Regions from separate parts of the Cobetia sp. 14N.309.X.WAT.E.A4 genome, predicted to be linked through region 1. Evidence: predicted binding sites of a transcription regulator. Region 1 holds the regulator's gene; each other region holds the start of a gene.

Region 1 (5,075 bases):
GCATGGCCAATCCGAATATCCCTGGCCACTCAACCTGTTGATGCTGGCAGTGTGGATCGCGGTCGCGTGGCTCTTCCATGTCAACTGGAAGGCAGGACCGACAGCGCGCCTGCCCGTGGCTGGCTGGTGCTTCATTGGCTGTCTGGTGATGATACTGATGCAGCATACCCTGCTGTCACTGGCGGTGCCCCTGGGCCCGCTGACATCGTTACCCATGTTCTCAGGCAGTCTGGACGCGCTGCTGCAGAGCTGGCAGAAGGGAATGCTGCCCGGCGGCATGCTGGCACTGGGCTTCATTGCCATGGCGTATCAGGCACTCTCGGGACTGACCCGCCAGCCCCTTCACTCTCACCGTCTGGCCATCATCAGCTTCTGGCTGCTGGTATTGCTGCTGCCCTGGAGCGGTGCGGTGCTGCTGCACGCCAGTGCCCTGCCCCAGTGGAGCCAGGCGCTGGGAATGGCGATGGGGCTCCTGCTGCTGGCGCCGGGACTGGCCATTCCTCTCAACGGCCTGCTGACTCTCAAGGCGGACTGGCCCTCCCTGCGCCATCATCCTCAGACCTGCCTGCTCGGCGCGGCCCTGCTCTTTCTGGCCATCAGCGTGATAGAGCATGTGGCACTGTCCATCGCTCCGCTCAACGACATGACCTTCAGCGCCGCCGGCAGCCTCTCGCCGGCCGGCACACTGGGCGTCATCGGTCTGGTCAGCGTGCTCATGCTCTACCGTGTGCGGCTGCCTGAAGCACCCTCGGCGCTGATCATGACCCACGCCTGGCTGGCCATCGCCGGCACGTTGCTCTGCATCGCTGCCAGCTGGACCACCACCCTGCTGCAGGGCAGCCTGTGGCATGCCGTAGACGCAGAGGGACAACCGCTGCACTCCCTCGCCGACGTCCTGGCGGTGGCTCGCCCGCCGATGCTGATGACGCTGGTGGGGCTGAGTTGCTGGGCACTCGGCCTGCTGCTGATGGCAGCGTATCTCCTGCGCGCCTCCCGCCGTCCCATCACGCGCCCCTCTACCCAGCGCGCTCATCACCACATCGGGGATTCACACGCTCGGGGGAGGACACCGGCATGAGACACGTACTGCTCGAACGGCATCCGGGCCTGATGGCCGCGCTCTGCGTGATGGCGGCAAGTGTCGGCGCGCTGGCCCAGTTGCTGCCTCTGGGGTTTCAGGAGGCAGGGCAAGAAGTGACACCGCTGGATGCGCTGGCGCTGGAGGGACAGCGCCTTTACCTGCGGGAAGGCTGCCAGCAATGCCATACCCGAATGGTGCGGGATCTGCCGGGAGACCAGGCGCGCCATGCAAGCCGGGACGCCGCCTCCCGCCACCTCATGGAGCGACCGGCCCTGTGGGGCAACGCTCGTCAAGGCCCTGACCTGAGCCGCCTCCCGGCGGAACATGATGAGGCCTGGCAACGCCTGCACCTGTACTCGCCGCGCCACAAGGTGGCGGATTCCAGCATGCCGGCCTACCCCTGGCTGTTCGAGCACGCCCTGAGCGGCGAGGGTGTCGCCGAGCGCATGCAGGCCCTGCAGACGCTTGGCGTACCCTACCGAGACGACGAGATCCTCGCGGCGCCCGCCCAGGTACGCGGCAAGGCCGAGGCGACCGCTCTGCTGGCCTATCTTCAACAGACGGATCCCCCTCGGCACTCATCCGCGACAGCACCCGACCCGACAGGGGAGACACTCGCCACACTGACACTGACGACAGGAGCTGCACCATGAACCTGCTGGCAAACGTCGATCTGCCACTGTTCTGGCAGGCATGGATCAGCATGCTCACGCTGGGCAGCCTGGCCTTCTGCACGCTGTTGCTTGTCGGGCTTCGCTCGCGCAGCACCTCACCCGATGATGACCTGCAGGGAGATGGGCCAGGCGACGAACACCGCATTGACGGCACCCCTCAGCCGGACAGGCCGCTGCCGCTGGTCTGGAGTCTGCTGTTTCTGCTCACACTGCTGGTCAGCATGGGGCAGATCGTCATGTCCTTGAGTGGATGATGTCACCTGGCTCTCCCGAGTCGGATGAGGCAGGGCGTCGCAACCTGCCCCTTCGGGAGGTTCTGCGTCTAGAGTCATGCAGGACATCACGACACAATCAGAATTATCTAATATAATGCGCGCGATTCACGGAGCACTTCACATCCCGCCCCACAGGACGGGAACCCGTTCTGGGAAGTGCGCCTGACAGGTATCATTGACGGACAGCACCGACAGGCAGCAGCGACTCAGTCCATGAGGATGCTGCCTCTCCGTACAGGACCATGGAATCGCCCTGTACCAGGTGTCGCACCCGGACACCCCCACCCGAAACCCGCTCCCCACGAGTTTCGGCGTAATGCCCCAGGAGAGTCACCATGACGGCCCAGACAACGGCATCCCATCGATTGCGTGCGCATGAAGCACGCTGTCAGACCTGCTCGCTCAGCTCACTGTGTCTGCCGCTGGCACTGAACATGGAAGCCATCGACCAGTTCGACTCCATCATTCGGCGCCGCGCGCCGCTCAGAAAGGGCGAGGTTCTCTTCACCCAGGGCGAGCCCTTCGACTGCGTCTTCACGGTGCGCTCAGGCAGCCTGAAACAGATCAACACCGAGAACAGTGGCACGGAGCAGCTCACCGGTTTCTTCCTGCCCAGCGAGCTGGCTGGACTGGATGCCATCGACAGCAATGCCTACCCCGGCAGCGCCGTGGCACTCGAGACCACGACCGTGTGCGAGATTCCCTTCGATCGCCTCGATGCGCTTTCCGCCCAACTGCCGGAACTGCGCACCCAGCTGTTCAAGAGCCTGAGCAAGGAGCTGCATGAGGATCGTCGGATGATGATGCTGCTGTCGCGCAAGACGGCAGATGAGCGCCTGGCCAGCTTCCTGGTCAACCTCTCTCAGCGCTTCCGTCGCCGCGGCTATTCGCCATACAGTTTCCGTCTTTCCATGTCCCGCGCCGACATCGGCAATTACCTGGGACTGGCCGTGGAAACCATCAGCCGTATCCTGACGCGTTTCCAGGCTCAGGGGCTGGTGGATATCCAGGCGCGCGAGGTCCATATCCTGCACCTGGATGGCCTGATCGAGCTGGCAGAAGGAGAGTGTCAGGGCGGTCGCTGACCCCCGTGATGCCATCTCTCTCACCACGAAGGCCCGCCACATCCTCATGTGGCGGGCCTTCGTGTTTTCCAGACAGCGCCAGGCGGCTCGGAGACGCTCAGCGATTCTGCAGACGGTTGTAATCCAGCAACCCGGCCTCGACGGGACGATCCGAATAATTGGCACGCAGCACGCTGTCCGAGAACTGCCAGAAGCGTGGATCGGTGCGCCGCATTCCGATATCGGCCATCAGCTGTCGATAGTCCGCCTCATCCTTGAGCACGGCGACCCGCCGAGCCAATCCCTGCAGCGACTCGGGTGTCAGATGCCAGAAGGCATTCGGATAATCCCCGGCCACGCCGCGCAGCACATCCAGCGTATCGCGCTCAGGACGCCGATTGGCTTCCTCGTCGAACAGACTGGTGATGTTGGCATGAGCCGAGTTGCGCAGCACGCTGAACAACTGTGGGTGCTCGCTTCCCTCACGTTCCAGCGCAATGATGGTGACTTCCGGCAGCAGGCTGGCCGCCAGACCACTCACCTCGCTCAAGGCCTTCAATTCGCGGCGCACGGCATCATCCTCCAGCGTCTCCAGGCTACGCTCGTGGACAAGTTCCGGCGCCAGGCGCTCGCGCAGGCGGCGCATCAGCCCAATGCGCGCCTTCTCCGGTGAGGAAAGCTCTCCCGGTGTCCAGACGATATCGCTCGGGGCATCAAACTGGGGCGGCTTCTTGAACAGCAGCTTTTCCAGCCCAGAATCCACATCCTGATACCAGCTGTCATGCACTGCCTGACGCTCGCCGGCAGGCAGAAGCGCCAGCAGGTTGTTCTCGCCTTCCATGCGCAGGAAGTCCATGTACAGGCGCGTGGTCAGCTGGTGGCCGAGGTTGCCATAGACATCGAAGCCGGCCACCAGCAGGTAATGGATGCGCTCAAGCATCGGGTAATCGATCACCCAGGCCGTCTTGGGCACATTGCCGACCAGCCCTTTCATCACGGCAGCGTTGTCGAAGTGACGATAGACCGTCAGGGCGGCATTGGGGTTGTGATCGCCACCCTCGCCGCCTTGCCAGCCGCTGCCGTCCCACAACAGCTGCATGTCGAGACGCAGATTGCCGTCCTCGTAGGCCTGCATCATCAGCTTTTGCTTGGCCTGCAGATAGGCCTGCTGCTTGCGCTCGAACTTGATCCACGAGGAGATGGGCAATGCATTGCTGCTCTGCTCGGCAGGCAGGCTGAGATTCTCGCCCTCCCGTGCCAGGGTGCGCTCGACCTGCGGCAGGCTGAACAGTGATGGATCGGTGAAACTGACCCAGAAGTGGTCATTGATGACGTCCACGGCCACCTGGCCACGACAGACCGGCCCCTTGATGAAGCCCATGATGGTGTTCTGCGATTCATCCAGCATGAAGCGGTAACGTGACTCGGCAGGGATCGCCTCGAACGTCAGGAAGGGATTGGACGCCGTCTTGAGGTCATAGCCAGGCAGGTCATCCACCGTATAGTCCGGCGCGAGGAACAGCGACTGCCAGCGCTCCAGGCGCGCGTCACTCAGCGAATAGGGCAGATGATTCTTGGCCAGGATCGTCGAGCGCTCCTGCCATAGACGGTAATAGACGCGAGGACGCCCGGCCTCGTCATGCGGCATGACGTCACGACCATCTCCGGGATAGGCGGCGTAGGGAGCGTCATAGGGGCGGCGCGAGGAGATGCGCTGGATGGGCTCGCCGGGCGGCGTACTGGAGCGCACCAGCGAGAAGAAGATCGGCCGGCCATTGGCTCCCTTGACCTCGGGGAAGTAGAGGTGCGTCAGGAACAGGTGCTCGTAGATGTAGCGACTCATCAGCCGCTGCTTGAGGCTGTCACCATTGAGGAAGGCTTCCACCTGCTGAATCCGTGGCACCAGGACCTCAGACACCGGGCGCACCTCGGTCATCGGCGAGCCCTGCGCCAACCAGTTGACCAGCGTACGGTGCTCCTC
Region 2 (5,075 bases), 240 kb from region 1:
CAAGGAGACCTTCATCGCCACCACGGTGATCATCTTCGCAGGCATGAATCTGATGAAGCTGGGCCCCTACGTGGCGCTGGGCGAGGTCAACCTCACCAGTCTGTCCACCTCGCTGCTGCTGGTGCCGGTGGCCTGGGCAGGTGTCAGGAGCGGCCTGTGGCTGCAATCCCGCGTCAACGAGAGGCTGTTCTTCCGCCTGATCATCCTCGCGATGGCACTGGTCGGCGTACAGCTGATCTACAAGGCCTGGGGCTGATCTCCCCGCGCCATCACGCCTGGCGACCTCTGCCGCCAGCCAGCATGACCTTCTGGGCCACGCTTTCAGACAGACATTCGAGAATGACCGGGGCAACGCCATGACACCGCAGATCCACTACTACCACGCACATCTCTACTACACCGATGAGCAGGGTCTGGCCGCCGCTCGCGAGCTGGCGGCCCGCGCCGAGCAGCACTTTCCGCTGCGCGTCGGTCGCTTCCATGAGCAACCGGTAGGCCCGCACCCGCTGTGGAGCTGTCAGCTGTCCTTCGCTCCCGAAGACTTCGGGCGCATCATCCCGTGGCTGGCACTCAATCGCGGCACGCTGGACATCTTCGTGCATGCCGGCACCGGTGATGATCTCTTTGATCACACCCAGGGCGTGATGTGGCTGGGCAGCTCCCACCCGCTGAATCTGCACGTCTTCGGCGATGAGTGAGGCCCGGACGTCGCCCGACACGCTATCATCGCCTTGCCGACTTCGCCTTACCCACTGACTCAAGGATGACCCCATGACTCGACTGCGCCGCCTATCCCCTCGTGCCGCCCTGCTGGGCGTGATCGCCTCTGGCCTGCTGCTGGCCGGCTGTGACGACAATGAGGTCGGGGATGTCTCGCTGGGCCTGTTCACCACCAAGGACATCAAGATCGAGAGCCTGATCGACCCGAAGGTGCCGGGCGTGACCTGTCACCTGAGCAACATCGAGGCGAATCTCGATTTCTCCGACCCCTCCGACATGAGCATCGCCTGCCGCCAGACCGGCCCGATCACCCCGGCGATGCTCGCCGACATCGACACCTCCAAGAGTGGCGAGGAGGTCTATCGCAAGTCCAAGAGCGTGCTGCTCAAGAGCCTCAAGATCCGGCGCATTCTGGACCGTGACTCCCAGAGCCTGCTCTACATCGCCTACAGCACCAAGGAAACCAGCGGCAGCTTCAAGCATGCGCTGAGCAGCGTGCCGCTGTGGGGCAGCGAGGCATGGCAGGCTCCCGCGGCGCAGTGAGTCGACTCGGCGCCTGAATCAAACGCTGACTCATCAAGCTCTGATTCATCAAGCTCTGATTTATCAAGCTTTTATTCATCAAGTGCTGACTTATCAAGCGAAAGCTTCATCATCATCCCTTGAAGTTGTGAAGTGTCGCTCCAAGGTCTTGATCAACGGCTAGCCAGTCGGATTTTCATTCGCATGAGGCAAAGGAGTGACACACGATGTCGAGCCCGGAGCACAAGCAGAAGATCTGGAAGCTGATCAAGGATGTGAAGGTCGGCATGTTGGTGACGCAGGGTGACGGCATGCCACATGCCCGCCCGATGCATCTGGTGCAGGATGACTACGACGGCACCCTGTGGTTCTTCACGCGAGCCAGTGCCGAGAAGGTGTTTGAAGCAAAGAAGGACAGCGAGGTCTGCCTGAGCTTTTCCGATCAGGATGATGGCGTCTATGTGTCGCTGAGCGGTCATGCCAATCTGCACCGCGATCAGGGCCTGATCGACAAGTTCTGGAATCCGTTCGTGGCCGCCTGGTTCCCGGAAGGCAAGGATGACCCCGATGTCACTCTGCTGGAGGTCAAGGTGCAATCCGGTGAGCACTGGAAGGCCAAGGAGAGCAAGGCGTATCAACTCTATGAGATTGCGCGCGCCAACCTCGACAAGGACCACACCCCGGACATGGGCGAGAACGAGAAATTCGGCACGGTATGAGCAAAAGCCCGAGCTCGTCATGGAGAGCTCTTTGAAGTGCCCGCGTAAGAGTTGACGCACACGGCCATGCCAGATACGACAACGCCAGCCCCGGGGCTGGCGTTGTCGTGTCTGGTCTCCTGCCGCCTGCCGAGTCCTGCCGAATCCTGCAGACCTGTCGTCGGTGGAGAGAGTTCAAGTTCAGGACACTGAACGCCTCAAGACTTCATGTCGAGCACGATGCGCCCCTCGATCTTGCCGTCGATCATGCGCCCGAAGATGTCATTGATGTCCTCGAGCCTGCCGGTCTGAACGGTGGCCGCGACCTTGCCTTCCGCGGCGAAGTCCAGCGCCTCCTGCAGGTCCTGACGCGTGCCGACGATGGAGCCACGCACCGTGATGCCGTTGAGCACCGTGGAGAAGATCGGCAGCGGGAAGTCACCCGGCGGCAGGCCGTTGAGCACCAGGGTACCGCCACGGCGCAGCATGTTCTGGGCCTGATCGAAGGCCTTCGGCGACACCGCCGTCACCAGTGCGCCGTGCGCGCCGCCGATCTCGCGCTTGATGACGGCTGCCGGATCTTCCTTCATGGCATTCACGGTCACGGTGGCCCCCAGACGGCGGGCCAGATCCAGCTTGGCATCATCCACGTCCACCGCCGCCACGTTCAGGCCCATGGCGCGGGCGTACTGCACCGCCATGTGACCCAACCCGCCGATCCCCGAGATCACCACCCACTGACCGGGACGGGTGTCGGTCATCTTGAGCCCCTTGTAGACCGTGACCCCGGCACACAGCACCGGCGCGATCTCCACGAAGCCCACGCTGTCCGGCAGACGCCCCACGTAGCCGGCATCCGCCAGCGTGTACTGGGCAAAGCCGCCATTCACCGAATAGCCGGTGTTCTGCTGGCTCTCGCACAGCGTCTCCCAACCGCCCAGACAATGCTCGCAATGGCCACAGGCCGAGTAGAGCCAGGGCACCCCGACCCGGTCGCCTTCCTTGACGTGGGTCACACCCTCGCCCACCGCCGCGATGGTCCCCACTCCCTCATGTCCCGGGATGAACGGTGGGTTGGGCTTCACCGGCCAGTCACCATGCGCGGCGTGCAGGTCGGTATGACAGACCCCGGAGGCGGCGACCTCGACCAGAATCTCGCCACGCCCCGGTCGTGGTACCGCGACTTCCTCGATCACCAGCGGTGCACCGAATTCACGTACCACGGCGGCTTTCATGCTGTTATCCATGATGGACTCCTCATTCATTGTCGAAAGACGAACCTTGGAAAGGCGAGCCAGAGATCAGGCGGAGAGTGCGATCCCGTCCGGTCGTGAGCGAGGGCCAGTGTTCGCGCACGCCCCGGACCTGCCTCTTCATTGAAACCAGACGCGGTGCTCCCTGCCCTGCGCCAGATCAAGCAAGTCGGATCTGGCGCGGGCATCGAGAGGAATTCCTCGAGGAGGCATCGCGGGAGGTGGATTCAGCGCCACTAGCCTCGGTGGCGCTGACGGTCAGGCCTAGAAGAAGCCGAGCGGATTGATGTCGTAGCTGACCAGCAGGTTCTTGGTCTGCTGGTAGTGTTCCAGTGCCATCTTGTGGGTCTCGCGACCGACACCGGATTTCTTGTAGCCACCGAAGGCGGCATGGGCGGGATACTGGTGGTAGCAGTTGGTCCACACGCGACCGGCCTGGATACCGCGCCCCATGCGGAAGGCGACGTTCATGTCGCGACTCCAGACACCGGCGCCGAGACCGAATTCGGTATCATTGGCGATGGCCAGCGCCTCGGCCTCGTCACGGAAGGTGGTGACGGCGACCACCGGCCCGAAGATCTCCTCCTGGAAGACACGCATGGCGTTGTTGCCCTTCAGCAGGGTCGGCTGGATGTAATAGCCATTGGCCAGCTCGTTCTCCAGCTGCTCGCTGCTGCCGCCGGTGAGCACCTCGGCACCCTCCTCACGGGCGATATCCATGTAGGACATGATCTTGTCGAACTGCTCGCGGGAGGCCTGGGCGCCGACCTGCACGTCGGTATCCAGCGGATTGCCGCGCTTGATGGTCTTCACGCGCTCCATCACACGGGCCATGAAGTCGTCGTAGATGCTTTCCTGGATCAGAGCGCGTGACGGGCAGGTGCACACCTCGCCCTGATTGAAGAACGCCAGCACCAGCCCTTCGGCAGCCTTGTCGATGAACTCGGGCTCGGCATTCATGATGTCGGCGAAGTAGATGTTGGGGGACTTGCCGCCCAGCTCCACCGTGGAGGGAATGATGGTCTCCGCGGCGCACTTGAGGATGTGCGAGCCCACGGGGGTGGAGCCGGTGAAGGCGATCTTGGCGATGCGCTTGCTGGTCGCCAGTGCCTGTCCGGCCTCGGCGCCATAGCCGTTGACGATGTTGAGCACCCCTGCCGGCAGCAGGTCATTGATCAGTTCCGCCAGCACCAGGATCGAGGCCGGGGTCTGTTCCGCCGGCTTGAGCACCACGCAGTTGCCGGCCGCCAGCGCCGGGCCGAGCTTCCAGGCCGCCATCAGGATCGGGAAGTTCCACGGGATGATCTGTCCCACCACCCCCAGCGGCTCGTGGAAGTGATAGGAGACGGTATTGGCATCGATGTCCGCCGCGGTGCCCTCCTGGGAGCGCAGGCAACCGGCGAAGTAGCGGAAGTGATCCGCCGCCAGCGGGATATCGGCGTTCAGCGTCTCGCGCACCGCCTTGCCGTTGTCCCAGGTCTCGGCGACCGCCAGCATCTCGAGATTCTGCTCGATGCGATCCGCGATCCTGAGCAGGATGTTGGAGCGCTCCTGCACCGAGGTCTTGTCCCAGGCGGGGGCTGCCTTGTGGGCGGCGTCCAGCGCGAGATCGATATCTTCCGCACTCGAGCGCGGGATACGGCAGAACACCTCGCCCGTCACCGGGCTGACATTGTCGAAATATTCCCCCTTGACCGGCTCGACGAAGCGACCGCCGATGTAATTGCCGTAGGTGTCCTTGAACGTGACCAGCGCGTCGGCGCTGCCCGGGGAGGCGTAGATCATGGCGAACTCCTGTGGGTCGGATTCACGAGTGGCGCTCGTGATCGACGACCTGTTGTTGTAAGTCACGTGGACAGGAGATGGCGTTCCTGTCCCTCGC
Region 3 (5,075 bases), on a different contig from region 1:
CCTGATCACCTTCGATCTCGACGGCCGCGATGATCTGGACCACTGGCATGCACGCTGGCCGGCGCTGGACGATACCCGACGCACGCAAGTCATCACTGCCAGCGCACGTCTCGTGCGACAGATTCATCAGGCCGGCATGATGCACGGCTGCCTGTTCCCCAAGCATCTGTTCCTCAGCCGCCCACAGCCCGCCGCCGACGGTACCAGCGCCATGCAGGAACAGATGGATGCCGTCATCATCGACCTGGAGAAGACCCGACGCTTCGTGCTGCGCCGTCACGAGTGCCAGCGCGACCTCTACGTGTTGTGGCGCCGCCTCAAGGCCTGGCAGGCAGCGGAGTGGCGAGAGTTTCTGGCCGTCTACCTCGACTGTCCCGCGCAGAGTGACGAGGTCAGTCGATGGCTCAACGAGCTTGAAGCACGTGCCCAGCGCAAGCGTCGCTGAATTCCCACACTGGTGGGCGCATCACGCATTGCGTAGCATGCGCTCACCTCACGAGCCGCCTACGACCAACGTCTCATGAATCTGTCGTGAAAATGAACGGCCCTGTCGCTGTCCTGCGCCACCTCCAGTCTCATCCTCGAGACATGCACCTTTTCTGAAATAATCGGTAACATCCGCTAACAAGACGTCAAATATGTTTTCAAACATTGTTCTAAAAAAATGCTTGCCAAAAAGAACAGTGTTTTTTATAGTTCATCTCGTCCCCTGAACAAGGCAGCCTTGCCACACTCGGTACATCCCCCGAGTTCGCCAGGCACCGCCGACAGGAAGCCCCCGAGGCCACAAGCTTCAAGGAGAACATCACATGAAAACCATCAAGATCCTGACTGCTACCGTCATCGCCGGCACCATGGCAATGGGTGCACAATCTGCACTGGCCTACGGCAAGGGCGACATCTTCCTGCGCGGCGGCGTTGCCAAGGTCGACGGCAAGAGCAACAACGGCAATGGCCTGATCGCCAAGGATGAATCCGGTTTCGCCGGCTCCGTGGGCTACATGTTCCACGACAACCTGGCAGTTGCTCTGCAGTCCACTGAAGCATTCAGCACCGACTGGAAAAACAGCGACGGTGGCTTCGATCAGATGCCGATCAACCTGATGCTGCAGTACTACCCGCTGGGCGGTACCGAAGCTCGCGTTCAGCCTTACGCTGGCGTCGGCCTGAACTACACCCACTTCTCCGGTGAGTCTGCCGGTGGCCAGAGCATGGACATCGACGACAGCTACGGCGCTGCTGCCGAGCTGGGTGTTGACCTCAACATCAACGAATCCTGGGCCGTCAATGGCTTCGCTCGTTACGCTGACGTCAAGGCCGACACCAAGATCAACGGCCAGGACGTGAACGACACCGAGCTGGACCCGGTCACCGTCGGTGCCGGTGTCACCTACCGCTTCTAAGTGCTGAAACACGCACTGACGAGCCGCGCCGAGCCATGACGCATCAGGGGTGATCCCCTTGCCTCATTGACGACGCACAAGAACGCCGCAGGCCTCAGGGCCTGCGGCGTTCTTGCATGCGCGGACAGTCGGCGAGACAGACGGAACTTGATTTGAATCAAGTGTGACGGACCCTTGTCGTACATGACGGCAAACCCTTGTCATGGATCAATTTTTCGGCGACATGAGCTCCTAGACTGACATCTCCTTTCTCACCCCCTGTCACTTCGGGAGCGAACATGTCAGCCGCACAGTCCTTCTTGCCCTTCTCCTTCTGCCGGTCCTCTTCACGCCCGCTGCGCATGGCGGCGATCACGGCCGCGCTCACGCTGACTGCCACGTCGGCTGTCGCTGCGCCGTTCTCGTCGACCGCCTCAGGCCTCGAGAACCTCGATTATGGTGCCGGCCAGTTCTGGACGCGTGCGGGTGTCGCCAAGGTCTCGCCTAAGAGCGACAACGGTCGCATCGATGCCATCGGTGCCGACGTGGACGTCGATGATGACAGCGCCTTCGCCTTCACTCTGGGGTATCGCTTCACCGATACCCTGGGGATCGAGCTGCTGGCCGCGCAGAATTTCGAGCATGACATCTCGCTGAACGGCCAGAAGGCCGGCTCCGTCGATCATCTGCCACCGACCCTGACACTGCAGTACTACCCCCTCGGTGGACGTGACTCCCGCATCCAGCCGTACATCGGTGCAGGCGTCAATTACACCCACTTCTCCGACGAAACCCTCGATGACGGCACCAAGCTCGAGATGGATGACAGCTGGGGCGCGGCCGCACAGATCGGTGTCGACCTGGTCATCAATGAGCATTGGGCGGCCAACGTCGCTGCCTGGTATCTGGCTATCGATTCCGATGTCACCGTGGCGGGCAGCGTCAACGACAAGGTCGAGATCGACCCGATCGTGACCATGGCCGGTATCAGCTATCGCTTCTGAGTCGCGCATCTGACTGGCCACTGACGACAACGCCCCGCCAGCCCATCACGGGCCGGCGGGGCGTTGTGCTTTCAGGGTGAATCAGCGCGAGGCGGCCTGCCCGCTGCTCGGTGCCGACGTCTCGGGCGCTGACGGCGACGTGTCGTCAGCCGGCGCCCTGGCTACCTTGCCCGGACGGGGGCGATCCAGCACCAGTCCCAGCACGACCAGCGCCGCTCCCACCATCATCAAGGCGGTCCACTGCTCATCGAACAGCCACCAGGCCATCAGCGCGGCACACGGTGGCACCAGGAAGAAGGTACGTGCGACCTGGTGGGCCTCGCCACGTTCGAGCATCAGCATCAGCAACCAGATGGCACCCACCGAGATGGCGATCACCAGCCAGGCGAGGGTCAGCAGCAGACGAGGCGTCGGGTCGAAGGCGAAGCTACCTACGCTGCTGGCTGCGATGAGGAAGACACAGCCCGCTCCCAGATACTGGAATACCAGCCCCTCCACCAGCCCCATCCGACCACCGACACGCTTCTGCCACAGCGTCGAGCTGGACACGCCGATGAGCGCCACCAGACACCACAGCAGGCCGATCATCGGCCACTCGAGCGTGGCGCTTGCGGCGCCTGCCCCCTGAAGCACGCCCGCCCCCAGCACCAGACTGACGCCAATCGCGCCACACCCCAGCCCCAGCCACTGCCTGGCGCCCAGACGGATACCGAACAGCGGCAGTGACAGCGCAGCCGTCACCAGAGGGTGCAGGCTGACCAGCAAGGCCGTCAGCCCCGCGGGCAGCCCGGCCTTGACCGCCGCGAACACGCCACCCAGATAGGCGCCGTGCAACAGCATGCCGATGCCCATCTGAGCCAGCTTGTCATGGCGCTGCCCCCACTGGCGCGGCTTGCGGCGTATCCACAGGATCAGCCCCAGCACCGGCAGTACCAGCAGACTGCGCACCAGCAGCAGCGTGAAAGGCTCAGCATCCAGGGTGCCGAAACGTGCGGCGATGAACCCGGTGGCGAACAGGAAGACGAAGGTCAACGGCATCCACATCAGATTGACTCCATAGCACGAGAGACGGGACCTCACTGTCCCGAGGAGCGCTCACACCGAGCGCGTCATGCATCGCCGGCGTGATGTGACATGAGCTTGCCGCGAAGGCACCAGGGGATACAAGATACAGAGAATGGCTTTTTCAGGGGATACAGTCCGCATGAGTGGCACTCAAGACCTCCCATCAGCGCCGCGCTACCAACAGCTGGCGACGCGCTTGAAAGCCGAGCTGGCCACGGGGCAACTCGTCCCCGGACAACGGCTGCCCTCATTGCGCCGCCAGGCGGCCCTGTCAGGACTGGGACTCAACAGCGTGATCCGCGCCTATGGCGAGCTGGAATCCGCCGGCTTCCTCGTGGCTGTCCCGCGCCGGGGATTTCAGGTCGCGGCCGCAGCGGCACCTCCCTCTTCCGCCAGCCGCGATCACGACGCCGCCCCGTCACGCTGCACCCCTCTTGCCACTCCGTCACTGGCCATCGATGACCCGGCCTGGCAGGCCATGGCACATGCCAGCGACCCGGCGCTGGCTCCGCTGGGCGCGGCGCATCCCGAGCTGGATGCGCCCGCCGTGCGGCGCCTCTATCGGCTGGTGCGCCAGAAGCTCAAGCATCACGCCGAATCCCCCAGCGCCTACGCGCTGCCCCCGGGCTCCCCCGCCCTGCGCGAGGCCATCGCCTCTCACCTCAGCCACCATGGCCATCACTGTCACGGTGACACCCTGTTGCTGTGTCAGGGGGCTCAGCAAGGCATGTCGCTGATTCTCCGACAATGGCGCGCAAGCCGGGGACGCTGTCGCATCGGCATCGAGGCCCCCGGCTATTTCGGTGTGCTTGCGGCGGTGGAAGCCAATGGTCACGAAGCCATTGCCCTGCCGACACATGCTGGAAGCGGACTGGATATCGAGGCATTGGCCAGACTGCTGGAGGAAGGAGAGGCAAGGCAGATGGACAGGCGGCAGACGTGTGCAGGCAAGACGCGGCCAGAGATGCCGCCCACGGCCTGGCACCGACACGGCAAGGCCGCCCTCGACGCGCTGATCGTCTCACCGGATTGCCACAACCCGCTGGGTGGCCAGCTGAGCCTGACGGATCGAGATCGCCTGCTCAAGCTGGCCCAACGCCACGAGGTACAGATCATCGAGAATGCCACCTTCGCGGAACTGAGCTTCGACACCCGCCTGCCCTGGCTGATGGACCTCCATCAGCGCCAGGCACCGTCACCGGCGCAGACAACGCCACTGGGACAGACAATATCACCGGAACAGGCACCCGGCGTGATCACGGTGGGCTCGCTGTCCAAGACGCTCGACCCGCGAGCACGCTGTGGCTGGGTGTGGCTCCCACGGCCCGAAAGCGTGACGCCTGACGCCGAGCTGGGCATGCAGGGGCTGATTCGCGCACGCTGGGCCGATGGCATGGGCGACATGCCATGGATGCACGCCGCCCTCGCGGAACTGATCGCCAGCGGCGATTACGGGCGCCATGTCCACCGCATGCGCCGCTGCTACGCGAAGCGCCTGCAACTGCTGCGCGAGACGCTTGCCTCTGCTCTCGGCGATGGCGTCTGGCTGCCCGGTGTCAGTGGTGGCTATCTGCAGTGGTGCGGCCTGCCGGGACTCGATGGCGCGGCCCTTTCCCGCCTGCAC
Region 4 (5,075 bases), on a different contig from region 1:
CGTAGCGCGGCTCGAAGGTACGGCCATCCAGACGTTCGTTGTCCGGATCATTCTGGATCAGCACCTTGAGCGTCTCGCTGGCGCGGTCGCGCAGACCGAGGCCCAGATAGCCTTCGACCATCACGGCCAGCGCATCGCGAGTGGCAGGAGTGTTAGGGTAGTGCTCGATCACCCACTCACCACGCTTCACGGCGGCCAGATAGGCCTGCTTGCGCAGGTAGAAATCGGCAGTCTGCAGCTCGCCACGTGCGAGTACGTTGCGCAGATAGATGATGCGCTGACGCGAATCTGCGGCGTAGGTGCTGTTGGGGAAGCGGCGCACCAGCTCGCCGAAGTCGACGTAGGCGTCCCGCGTCGCACCGAGATCCCGCTTGGAGATGTCGATCAGGTCCAGCGATTCTAGGCTGAAGCGCCCTGCACTATAGGCTGCCAGTCCACGCATGTAGTAGGCATAATCGACCTGCGGGTGGTCCGGGTGCAGCCGAATGAAGCGGCTGGCCGCCGCGCGTGCGGCTTCCCAGTTGTCCACCTGGTAGTAGGCGTAGATCAGCTCCAGCTGCGACTGTTCGGCATAGCTGCCGAACGGGAAGCGAGTATCCAGTGCTTCAAGTTGCTGCACGGCGGAGTTGAAGCGGCTGGTATCCAGGGAAACCTGAGCCTGACGGTACAGCTCCTGCTCCTGAAGATCCGGTGCCGGCTCGTTGGACGCACAGCCGACCAGCAAGGTGCTGGCCAGGGCGAAGGCAGTCAAGGGAAGGGCGCGCATCGGTTTCCTCATCTCGGGCAATCCATGGCGGGCATGCTAGAATCCGCCGATCCGCACTCACTATAAAGCAAAGGCCCTTTCCTGCGAAACGGCCTCAGAGAGCAATATGGCAGACACCATCAACCGCGAAGAGCGGATCCCGGAGGCGATGATTGGCATGCGCCTTGATCAGGCCTGCGCCGAGATCTTCTCCGACTATTCCCGCGAGCGCCTCAAGCACTGGATCAAGACCGGTGCCTTGACCCTCGACGGTGCCGCCGTCAAACCCCGCGAGAAGGTCTATGGCGGTGAACGTCTGGCCCTGACCGCCGAGCTTGAAGAAGAAGTCAGTCATGGCCCCGAGGACATCGAGCTCGAGATCGTCTTCGAGGATGACGACGTGCTGGTCATCAACAAGGAGCACGGCATGGTCGTGCACCCGGGGGCCGGCAATCCGGATGGCACGCTGCTCAACGCCATCCTGCACCATTGTCCGGGTAATGCCATGCTGCCGCGTGCCGGGATCGTGCATCGTCTCGACAAGGACACCAGTGGCCTGATGGTGGTCGCCAAGTCGCTGACCGCCCAGGCGGACCTGGTCGAGCAGCTGCAGGCGCGTACCGTGTCTCGCGAGTACGATGCCGTCGTGACCGGGGTGCTGACGGCGGGCGGTACCGTGGATGCGCCCATCGGGCGTCACCCCAAGGATCGCAAGCGTCAGGCCGTGACCCATAGCGGCAAGATGGCGATCACGCATTTTCGCGTGGTGGAGCGCTTCCGGGGTCATACCCATATCCGCTGCAAGCTGGAAACCGGGCGTACCCACCAGATCCGTGTGCACATGGCGCACCAGCGCTATCCGCTGATCGGGGACCCGGTCTACGGAGGCCGTCTGAAGCTTCCGCCGGGGGCCAGTGATCCGCTCAAGGAGCTGCTGCGTCAGTTCCCGCGTCAGGCGCTGCATGCCCGTCGCCTCGCCTTCATCCACCCGATCTCGGGCAAGGAAGTCGAATTCCGCGCCGAGATGCCGGGTGACATGCTGGTCTTGATCGACTATCTCAAGGAAGACATCGCCCGCTGAGGGGCTCGGTTCGCGTATCCCATCGCGCCAGGAGAGGTTATGCACGACGACAGTCTACGCCCGACCCTGATTCTGCCGGACTGGCCAGCCCCCAGTCCGGTGCAGGCCTTCGTGACCACGCGTGAGAGTGGCCCGAGTCAGGGGCCATACGCTGGCTTCAATCCGGCGCGGCATGTCGGGGATGATCCGGCGATGGTCGCGCGGGTGCGTGATCTGCTCGCGGCGGAGGTCGATGATGGTCGTCCACTGGCGTGGCTGGATCAGGTGCATGGGACTCAGGTGGTGGATGCCTTTGACGTCTGTCACGCCGATGAGCGCCATGAGGCGGTGCCACCACGTGCTGACGCCTGCATCAGTACCGGTACGGGGCAGGCCTGCGTGGTGATGACGGCGGACTGCCTGCCGGTGCTGTTCTGTGATCGTCAGGGGACGCGGGTCGGGGTGGCGCATGCGGGCTGGCGTGGCCTGGTGGAAGGTGTGCTGGAAGCCACTGTCGCCCGCCTGGGAGATGACCCGGGCGAGCTGATGGCCTGGCTGGGCCCGGCGATCTCCAATGCCCAGTTCGAGGTCGGCCCCGAGGTGCGTGACGCCTTCATCGCGGATCTCCCCGAGGCCGACGACGCCTTCGAATCCAGTCCCTACCGGCTGGGCCACTATATGGGCGACCTCTACAAGCTGGCTCGTCTGCGGCTGGAGCGTGCCGGTGTCGGCCATGTCAGTGGCGGTCACTTCTGCACCGCCTCGGAATCGCGCTTCTACTCCCATCGCCGTGATGATGGCGTGACGGGGCGAATGGCCACGGTGATCTGGTTACGCTGATAGCATGAAGTGGAGACCTGGCCGCCGCGATGCACCGACGCTCGGCAAGCCGAAAGACAAAAGCGCCCCGTTGACCTGATCACTCAGGTTGGCGGGGCGCTTTTCCGTGTCGAGCGAAAGCCCCTGGCGACATCTTCAGGCGCTGAGGGCCAACCTGCTGCAGGGGAACCTGATCTGGATCATGCTTCGCGGACAACATGCTGCGTTGCCGCAAATCACGCCTTGAAAGCGACCTCCCAGCCCCCCATCTCTAGGGTTAGATACGAAATGTTACAGGCGAAGCTCCTGAGAAGAGGAGTACCGCCATGACTCTCAGGAGAAGGCACCATGCGCATCGACAAACTCACCAGCAAGCTGCAGAACGCGCTTGCGGATGCCCAGTCGCTCGCCGTCGGGCGAGGCCACAATGAAATCCATCCCCAGCACCTGCTGCTGGCCCTGCTGGAGGACCGCGATGGCGGTCTCAAGGCGTTGGTCAACAAGGCGGGCGGTGATGCCACCAGCTTGATGAGCGGGCTCAAGCGTCAACTGGATGACCTGCCCACCGTGTCCCAGTTCGACGGCAATGTCGCGCCTTCCCAGGCGCTCGGCAAGCTTCTGAATCTGGCCGACCGCGAAGCCCAGAAACGCGGCGATCAATACATCGCTTCCGAGCTCGCGCTGCTGGCCGCGCTGGAGCTGGGCGGTGATCTTGGCAAGTTGTTCACCTCCTCGGGCATCAAGAAGCCCGCCCTGACCTCCGCCATCGATGCACTGCGCGGTGGCGAGGCGGTGGGAGATGCCGACGCCGAGAACAATCGCGAGGCACTCAACAAGTACACGATGGACCTCACCCAGCGTGCGCGCGACGGCAAGCTCGACCCGGTGATCGGGCGTGACGAGGAGATTCGTCGCACGATTCAGGTCCTTCAGCGTCGCACCAAGAACAACCCGGTGCTGATCGGTGAGCCCGGTGTCGGCAAGACCGCCATCGTCGAGGGGCTGGCCAGCCGTATCGTCAATGGCGAGGTGCCGGAAGGCCTCAAGAACAAGCGTGTGCTGTCTCTCGACATGGGCTCGCTGCTGGCGGGGGCCAAGTTCCGCGGTGAGTTCGAGGAGCGCCTCAAGTCCGTCCTCAAGGAGCTGTCGCAGGAAGAAGGCCAGGTCATCCTGTTCATCGATGAGCTGCACACCATGGTCGGCGCGGGCAAGGCCGAGGGCGCGATGGATGCCGGCAACATGCTCAAGCCGGCACTGGCGCGTGGCGAGCTGCACTGTGTCGGTGCCACCACGCTTGATGAGTATCGCCAGTACATCGAGAAGGATGCCGCGCTGGAACGTCGTTTCCAGAAGGTGCAGGTGGATCAGCCCAGCGAGGAGGACACCATCGCCATCCTGCGTGGCTTGAAGGAACGCTACGAGGTGCACCATGGGGTGGATATCACTGACAGTGCGATCATTGCGGCCGCGCGCCTCTCATCGCGCTACATCACGGACCGTCAGCTGCCGGACAAGGCGATCGACCTGATCGATGAAGCCGCGTCACGCATCCGCATGGAGCTGGACTCCAAGCCGGAGGAGATGGACCGTCTCGACCGCCGTCTGATCCAGCTCAAGATGGAGCGTGAAGCCCTCAAGAAGGAGACCGACGAAGCGGCACTCAAGCGTCTCGGCGCGCTTGAGGACCAGATCGCGGAGCTGGAACGCGAATATGCCGATCTCGATGAGGTCTGGAAGGCCGAGAAGGCCAGTATCCAGGGGGCAGCGCAGTTCAAGGCCGAACTGGAACAGGCGCGTATCGATCTGGAACAGGCGCGGCGTGCCGGCGACCTCAGCCGCATGTCGGAACTGCAGTACGGCGTGATTCCGGGGCTCGAGAAGCAGATCAGCGAAGCCGGCGAAGGCGAGGCGGATACCTCCGCCCACGTGCTGCTGCGCTCCAATGTCACCGAGGAGGAGATTGCCGAGGTCGTCTCGCGCTGGACCGGCATTCCGGTCTCCAAGATGCTCGAAGGCGAGCGCGACAAGCTGCTGCGCATGGAAGAGGCGCTGCACGAGAAGGTGATCGGTCAGGATGAGGCGGTGATCGCGGTGGCCAATGCGGTGCGTCGCTCACGCGCCGGGCTGTCCGATCCGAATCGCCCCAACGGCTCCTTCCTGTTCCTCGGCCCGACCGGGGTCGGCAAGACGGAGCTCTGCAAGTCGCTGGCCAGCTTCCTGTTCGATACCGAAGAGGCGATGGTGCGCATCGACATGTCCGAGTTCATGGAGAAGCACTCGGTGGCTCGTCTGATCGGCGCGCCTCCCGGCTATGTCGGCTATGAAGAGGGTGGCTATCTGACCGAGGCCGTGCGTCGCAAGCCGTACTCCGTGCTGTTGCTCGATGAGGTCGAGAAGGCGCATCCGGATGTCTTCAACATCCTGCTGCAGGTATTGGAAGATGGCCGCCTG

Evidence for each region. The regulator FNR, encoded in region 1, switches genes on or off when oxygen is low (the NO sensors DNR and NnrR bind a similar motif). The targets are predictions, from matches to a motif close to TTGATNTANATCAA.
Region 2: the regulator FNR is predicted to act here: its motif matches at 3,344-3,357, upstream of adhP (alcohol dehydrogenase AdhP).
Region 3: the regulator FNR is predicted to act here: its motif matches at 1,551-1,564, upstream of OW493_RS02240 (OmpW family outer membrane protein).
Region 4: the regulator FNR is predicted to act here: its motif matches at 2,815-2,828, upstream of clpB (ATP-dependent chaperone ClpB).

The regions. Positions count from the first base shown of each region.
Region 1 covers NZ_JAPNXT010000002.1:115,043-120,117, reverse strand. Annotated here, with positions in the region: gene OW493_RS03865 (cbb3-type cytochrome c oxidase subunit I) at 1-1,078, shown strand, start outside; gene OW493_RS03860 (cbb3-type cytochrome c oxidase subunit II) at 1,075-1,734, shown strand; gene OW493_RS03855 (hypothetical protein) at 1,731-2,009, shown strand; gene fnr (fumarate/nitrate reduction transcriptional regulator Fnr) at 2,366-3,115, shown strand; gene OW493_RS03845 (fatty acid cis/trans isomerase) at 3,213-5,075, opposite strand, start outside.
Region 2 covers NZ_JAPNXT010000002.1:359,072-364,146, reverse strand. Annotated here, with positions in the region: gene OW493_RS04870 (sulfite exporter TauE/SafE family protein) at 1-256, shown strand, start outside; gene OW493_RS04865 (DOPA 4,5-dioxygenase family protein) at 357-698, shown strand; gene OW493_RS04860 (CreA family protein) at 772-1,263, shown strand; gene OW493_RS04855 (pyridoxamine 5'-phosphate oxidase family protein) at 1,470-1,961, shown strand; gene adhP (alcohol dehydrogenase AdhP) at 2,159-3,187, opposite strand; gene OW493_RS04845 (aldehyde dehydrogenase family protein) at 3,458-4,978, opposite strand.
Region 3 covers NZ_JAPNXT010000001.1:512,870-517,944, reverse strand. Annotated here, with positions in the region: gene OW493_RS02250 (lipopolysaccharide kinase InaA family protein) at 1-445, shown strand, start outside; gene OW493_RS02245 (OmpW family outer membrane protein) at 810-1,403, shown strand; gene OW493_RS02240 (OmpW family outer membrane protein) at 1,682-2,386, shown strand; gene OW493_RS02235 (DMT family transporter) at 2,468-3,430, opposite strand; gene OW493_RS02230 (PLP-dependent aminotransferase family protein) at 3,591-5,075, shown strand, end outside.
Region 4 covers NZ_JAPNXT010000013.1:98,629-103,703, forward strand. Annotated here, with positions in the region: gene OW493_RS15390 (outer membrane protein assembly factor BamD) at 1-766, opposite strand, end outside; gene rluD (23S rRNA pseudouridine(1911/1915/1917) synthase RluD) at 873-1,826, shown strand; gene pgeF (peptidoglycan editing factor PgeF) at 1,866-2,645, shown strand; gene clpB (ATP-dependent chaperone ClpB) at 2,973-5,075, shown strand, end outside.